2 regions of the Pantoea sp. S18 genome follow, and region 2 is predicted to be linked to the other one. Evidence: predicted binding sites of a transcription regulator. Region 2 holds the regulator's gene; the other holds the start of a gene.

Region 1 (3,416 bases), on a different replicon from region 2:
ACGTAAGCCGGGCCGCCAGATAGTATCGAGCGACTTTACGGCGGCCTCAATAATGTCACGAGTGTCCTGAGTGCCGACCCGCAGCCTGACATACGCCGTGCTGGCGTAAGCGGGCTGCCCGGTATCAAAGGGTGACGTGCGGATAAAAACTGACACGTGATGGCAGAACTGCCGATCAGCACGCAGCTTTTCGCCAACGCGTTCTGCGTAGGTACATATAGCCTGGCGCATCGCATCATAGGTTGTAATACGTTCTCCGAAACTGCGGCTGACAACGATTTGCTGCTTTGGCGGAGGGGCATCCTCCATCTCAATGCAGGCTTCGCCTTTGAGTTCCCGCACGGTCCTTTCCATCACGACGCTGAAGTTTTTACGGATGAAAACAGGGGAGGTGCGGGCGAGATCGAGCGCGGTTTTAATGCCTAGAAGATTAAGTCGCTTGCTTATCCTGGAGCCAACACCCCAGACTTCTTCAACCGGCTGTCGGGAAAGCATCGCCTCTATGCGCCCGGGGTTATCGGGCGTTAATGCCAGCACGCCGTGAAACTGAGGCCATTCCTTGCTCGCCCACTGGGCAGATTTTGCGAGCGTTTTCGTTGGCGCCAGCCCACATCCCACCGTCAGGCCGGTGCACTGAAGGACGTGGGCACGGATCATTCTGCCAAAGTTTTCATAGGTCATTGTCAGATCTATCCCCCGGCAGTCACAGAATCCTTCGTCGACGGAGTAAACCTCCAGCCGGGGAACCATCTCCTCAATACAGGACATCACGCGCGTGCTCATGGAATGATAAAGGGCGTAATTACTGGAGAAAAAGTGGATCTTCTCGGGGTACTGCTGGTTCTTAATTTTGAACCAAGGTTCGCCCATCTTAATGTATTTCTTAGCCTCTTTACTGCGAGCGATTACGCAACCGTCGTTATTTGAAAGAATGCAGACAGGTGCATTCCTCAGTGATGGCTGGAATGCTTTCTCTACGCTCGCGTAAAACGAGTTCACATCGATCAGGCCAAACACGTCAGTTTCTCCGACGCGTCGTATGAACAAAATGGATCACGACGCCAAAGATCTGAAGCGTCTCAGGGTCAGGAGTAATGACCGGATAGGCAGGATTCATGGGCTGAAGGACCGGGCCGTGCGACTTTATGAGCAGGCGCTTGACGGTAAACTCACCAAAGACCTCCGCAATAACAACGTCGCCGTGCTCTGGTTTCAGTGAACGATCAACGATAAGCAGGTCGCCATCGTACAGTCCGATATCCTGCATGCTGTTACCCTCAGCCCGCAGAAAGAAAGTGCTTGAGCGATGGGCTATCAGATGTTCATTGAGGTCCAGCTCCTGTTCAGCATAATCCTGGCAGGGGGACGGGAACCCGCAGGGCACGCGCTCCAGAAAAAGTGGACGGAAGCTGGGGGGCGGATTTTGTGCCGGATTAATAAGCCTGAGGGTGTGAAACATAATCAAATTTCCTGCCAGTGTGCTGTATATAATTACAGTAGTATTAACTGACTTTAACCACGGCGCAAGATGCTGCGGGCAGGGGAGGGGGGATAATTTTCACGAGCCCTGAAATGTCTCATGTTATTGCGCACTGAGTGTTCAAAAAATCACCATGATGCTTCGGCCTTCCGTCAGCGGACGATGCAGCAGATTATCCACAGCTTTCTTAGCTGTATGTGCAGCGCAGATGTGGATAATCCTCCTCTTTAATTCGACTCCGGATTGGTTGACTCCTTTTACCGGCTGCATATTCGGTGAGCTTCTGCGGTGTATTGTTAAAGGTTTTGCATAAGGGGCAGGTTTGTAGCCCGCCTCTCTCGATTATCTCACTTCACGTATCCCTGCACGGCACTGTCGGGCGCATATAAACCTGAACCCTGACGGCTGACTTTACTCACAGTTGGCCGGAGGCGCGCACGCCTTCCGGTTCACTACCGCGTCACCCCGGTTCCCAGATAACCGCGGCGGCCAGACTTCCCACCGCTCTGAGGTGCAACGTCGTTTGGCTGCCGCTCAGCCACCGTTGCCGCTGCATCATGCTGTTCATTCCTTCAGTCATCACCGTTTAAGTCCTTTCTCAGGGGCTGAGACAAGCACAGGCGACCTGGTCGTCCAGGATGGGATGAACGCCGGGAAAATTTTTGTCCGGCCACTGCGTTAGACCAGAAAAAAATGTCCCCGGCGCCCCGGACGCCTGCCATCCCCCGCGCTGGTTGACGCCCTCGCGGCGAAGGATCTCAAACGGGTGAAGTGAATACCGGGGGATTGAACCAGTCGAGTTCCACAAAAACGTCAACACCGCGGCTCCCGAAACTCAACGGGTGATGGGGTGAACAACTCAGTTCAAGAGGAGAAGAAGTATGGCAGCACGAGGCGTCAATAAAGTCATTCTGGTCGGCAATCTGGGACAGGCTCCTGAGGTGCGCTACATGCCAGACGGTGGGGCTGTGGCAAACATCACGCTGGCAACGTCTGAAAACTGGCGGGATAAGCAGACCGGTGAAAATAAGGAGATCACGGAGTGGCATCGCGTGGTGCTATTCGGAAAGCTCGCTGAAGTGGCAGGAGAATATCTGCGCAAAGGCGCGCAGGTCTACATTGAGGGGCAGCTGCGCACCCGTAAATGGCAGGGCACTGACGGACAGGATAAATACACCACGGAAGTGGTCGTCAACGCAGCCGGTACTCTACAGATGCTGGGCGGACGCGGTGGTAATGCCGACGCGAGGCAAGCGCCGGCTAATCAGATTCAGCCCCCGGCTGCGAAGCCTGAACGTTCAGAATCCATGGGGGGTGAAAGAGGCCAGGGCAGAGGGGGTAAGGGCGCGTCGCGGCCAGTAAAGCCGCAGACAACACCGCAGGCTATATGGCCAGAGCTCGGGAACTATCCGCCACCTCCCGAAGACTTTGACGACTCGATACCTTTTTAAACATGGCAGGGTCCACGGAAGCGGGACCGTTAAGAACCGCGACTACTCGAAGAGAGCGCCCTGGCGGAGCTGCAACTCCGCACAGGGCGTGACAATCAAATTAAAAGGAACCCGATATGTCAGTTATTCAGTCTAAAGAAAATATTCGTGGCGGCAAGCTATCCCGCTATTACGGTCGGCTGGCTGGCGGTGACATGAGCAGCCACAGCGGTGAGATGACCCGAGATGAGCCGTTGACGCTTGCCCGGCTACGGGCGTTATCTCCCTGTGAGTACGAATCCTATTGCGCGCGAGGCGAAGAGTTTCGTCAGCGTATGACTGGTGCCGTCCTGCACGCGCTTAAGCCCGGTGATGCCTGGCGTACGGAGTGTGAAATCCGGGGAGAGTGGGGCGGCGTGTTTCCGGTCCACCTGCGGCTGACGCACCGCAAATGCCGGCACGTCACCCTTGATATTCTGAGCCCAGGCGGAGAGTCGCCTTTCTGG
Region 2 (3,416 bases):
TACCTTCGATCACCGTCATGTCGTCATCCGTAAGCTTGCCCCACTTCTCTTTAAATTTCCCTTTAAACTGCTTCCAGTTTCCGCTCGCTTCGTCTTTGTTCATAATAATCCTCCACTTCATCCTGAGTGAGATAGATACATCGCCTATCTATCTGGCGATATACCCACACAACGCGCTACTCATGTGCGCCGTATAAGGTAATTGTAGTAGCCGTTTCGCAGTTTGCAGAGAATTACAGATTAATCTGTAGGTTACGCTTCGCTTATTCAGGCGTTGAACCAGCTATCACGTTGCCAGTGACCTCGCCAGATCAGCCACAGCGTCAGTCCGCGTAGCGCCAGGAACACCGTCACTGCCAGCCATAAACCGTGATTGCCGAGCCACGGTAACGTAAGCAGCGATATACCATAGCCGATTGCCGCCATCACCATGCTGTTACGCATCTCACGGCCGCGCGTCGCACCGATAAACATGCCATCCAGCAGATAACACCAAACGCCAACCAGCGGCAGAATCACCTGCCAAATCAGATATCTGTCGGCCATCTCGCGAAGCGCTTCCAGTGACGTCAACATCGCCACTATTTGCGGGCCGGTTAACGCATAAATCAGCGCAAAGATCGCTGCGACGAAGCAAGCCTGGCGGCAAGCCGCATGCCAAACCAGCAACAGCCGACTGCGATCTTTGGCCCCAACAGCTTCACCTGAACAGGCTTCAACCGCGTAGGCAAAACCATCCAGCGCGTATGCGGTAAAAGTGAGGAACATCAACAGTACCGCATTGACCGCCACCACATCCGGGCCAATTCGAGCACCAAGGATGGTGAGTGAGGCGAAGCAAATTTGCAGCATTAAAGAGCGCAGCATAATGTCGCGATTGAGGCGGAATAGCCGCGCCGCATCGCCGCGCCAGCTAGTTTTAAGCAGAGTAAAGTGGATACCGCGCATTTTCAGCACGCGCGCTACCATCCACAAACCCACGCCCAGCGTGACATATTCTGCCAGCGCGGTAGCCGCCGCCGCGCCAGCCACACCCCAATGCAGTTTCAGTACGAACAGCAGATCAAGCAGGATATTTACCAGATTGCCGATGATCAGCAGCACCATCGGTGCCCGCGCATATTGAACGCCCAGCAGCCAGCCCAGAATCACCAAATTGGCTAAGGTTGCGGGCGCACTCAGCCAGCGAATCTCAATAAAGATTTGCGCCTGCTGCTGCACTTCCGGGCTGCCGCCCATCAAGGCTGCCGCCAAGCTGCTCACCGGCGTTCGTAGCACCATAAATAGCACGCCAAAAACCAGCGCAATCAGCAGCGGTTGCGTTAAGGCGCGCGCCAGCGCGGTTTTGTCATTGGCGCCAAATGCCTGAGCGGTCAATCCGGTGGTGCTCATGCGCAGGAATAGCAGAAGCATAAAGATGAAGCTGGTTGCCGTTGTGCCCACGGCGACGCCGCCGAGATAAATAGGGCTATCGAGATGACCAATAACGGCAGTATCCACCACGCCCAGTAACGGGACGGTGATATTTGACAGGATCATCGGCAGCGCTAGCCGCCAGAGTGTTTTATCTGAAGAGGAAAACAGCTGCATCAGCCCATTCCGTTATGTGCGGTAATCAGCATAATGGCGCCAGCGTGAGCCGCAGAAAGAGTCACAGAGAAGTAAAACAGCAGACTGCGGTCAGCGCAAATTCACACCGCCGCAGTTGGGGAGGATCAGAAACTGATCAGAGCCACTCGCCGTTGCGTACAATCCCGACAGCTAAACCTTCAACAGTTAGTGACTGCTCACGGGTATCAACAACAATCGGCTGGAAATCGGTGTTTTCCGGCAGCAGATGAACAATTGCACCCTGCTTTTTCCAGCGTTTCACGGTGACTTCATCATCAATGCGCGCCACGACAACCTGGCCGTTACGCACTTCCTGCGTTTTATGCACCGCTAACAGATCGCCATCCATAATACCGATATCTTTCATCGACATGCCGCTCACGCGCAGCAGGAAATCGGCGCTCGGTTTGAACAGATTCGCATCCACCTGATAGTGGGCTTCAATATGTTCCTGCGCCAGCAAGGGTTCACCGGCAGCGACGCGGCCAATCAGCGGCAGCCCTTCGCTCGGTTCTTCTTCCATTAGCAAACGAATCCCGCGCGATGCGCCGGAAACAATTTCAATTACGCCTTTACGCGCCAGCGCTTTCAGATGCTCTTCAGCAGCATTGGGCGAGCGAAAACCCAGTTGCGCAGCAATTTCCGCACGCGTTGGCGGCATGCCCGTCTGGTTAATATGGTCGCGAATCAGGTCATAGACCTGTTGCTGCCGTGCAGTTAACGCTTTCATCCCGCCCCCTGGTTGTTTATACAGTCGCTGTGAGTATATACAGGTATTCGCGAAATGAAAACCGTAACAGAGGGAAAAATCAGCGGTTTGATGAATCTGGAATCCCTATCTCAAATGCGTCCAGAGCAGCGCGATCCAGACGAACAGAGCCAGTAAGATAGTCAGCAATACGGCGGCCGATCCCATATCTTTGGCGCGGCCCGCGAGCGGATGTTGCTCCTGCCCGATTCGGTCAACCACCGCTTCGATAGCGCTATTAAGGATCTCAATGATGATAACCAGCACTACCGAGCCAATCATCAAGATGCGGGAGATGGTATCTACATCCAGCCAGCACGCCACGAGAATGGCCACCAGCGCGGCAACAGCTTCCTGCCGAAATGCGGCTTCGTGCTGCCATGCGGCACGCAGGCCCTGCCAGGAATAACCGGCTGCTTTCACTATTCTTACTAAACCGGTGACGTTATTTGCCATGTCTATGGAACCCTTGATCTATTTTGACGTCAATGTGTGGGCAGTATGAGGCGGCAGAGCCACAGACCTTCGCTGCGCTTTCTGGTATGCTTGCCGCGCTTTGCTAACAAGAGGCTTAAAGTTGTCTATGTCAGGTTGGCGTAAACTCTATTACAAATTATTGAATTTACCACTCTCTATTTTGGTAAAAAGTAAGGTCATTCCGACCGATCCCGTCTCTGAACACGGGATCGATCCGACTCGTCCGGTGATGTATGTTTTGCCTTATGATTCAAAGGCTGACCTGCTCACGCTGCGTGCTCAATGCCTGAAACATGATCTGCCCGATCCGCTGGCTCCGCTGGAGATCGATGGCACCCTGCTGCCGCGCCACGTGTTTATTCACGATGGCCCACGCGTGATTCCCTATTTCGTGGCCAATCCCGAATCGGTAAAGCTGTTCCACGATTATCTGGATTTGCACCGCAGTAACCCGCAACTCGACGTGCAAATGCTGCCGGTCGCGGTGATGTTTGGTCGTGCGCCGGGACGTGAAACATCCGGTGAATCCACGCCGCATCTGCGCGTGCTCAATGGCGTGCAGAAGTTCTTCGCTATTCTG

Evidence for each region. Region 2 encodes LexA, which represses DNA repair genes until DNA is damaged. Its sites were predicted from a motif close to TNCTGTATGTACATACAGNA; they were not measured.
Region 1: umuD (translesion error-prone DNA polymerase V autoproteolytic subunit) is a predicted target of LexA. The motif match lies at 1,480-1,499, and genes of this name have one in related genera.

The regions. Positions count from the first base shown of each region.
Region 1 covers NZ_CP142690.1:65,860-69,275, forward strand. Annotated here, with positions in the region: gene umuC (translesion error-prone DNA polymerase V subunit UmuC) at 1-1,017, opposite strand, end outside; gene umuD (translesion error-prone DNA polymerase V autoproteolytic subunit) at 1,019-1,459, opposite strand; gene ssb (single-stranded DNA-binding protein) at 2,362-2,931, shown strand; gene VIJ98_RS24770 (conjugation system SOS inhibitor PsiB family protein) at 3,048-3,416, shown strand, end outside.
Region 2 covers NZ_CP142688.1:351,956-355,371, reverse strand. Annotated here, with positions in the region: gene VIJ98_RS01580 (CsbD family protein) at 1-103, opposite strand, end outside; gene dinF (MATE family efflux transporter DinF) at 268-1,590, opposite strand; gene lexA (transcriptional repressor LexA) at 1,727-2,341, opposite strand; gene VIJ98_RS01565 (diacylglycerol kinase) at 2,447-2,815, opposite strand; gene plsB (glycerol-3-phosphate 1-O-acyltransferase PlsB) at 2,943-3,416, shown strand, end outside.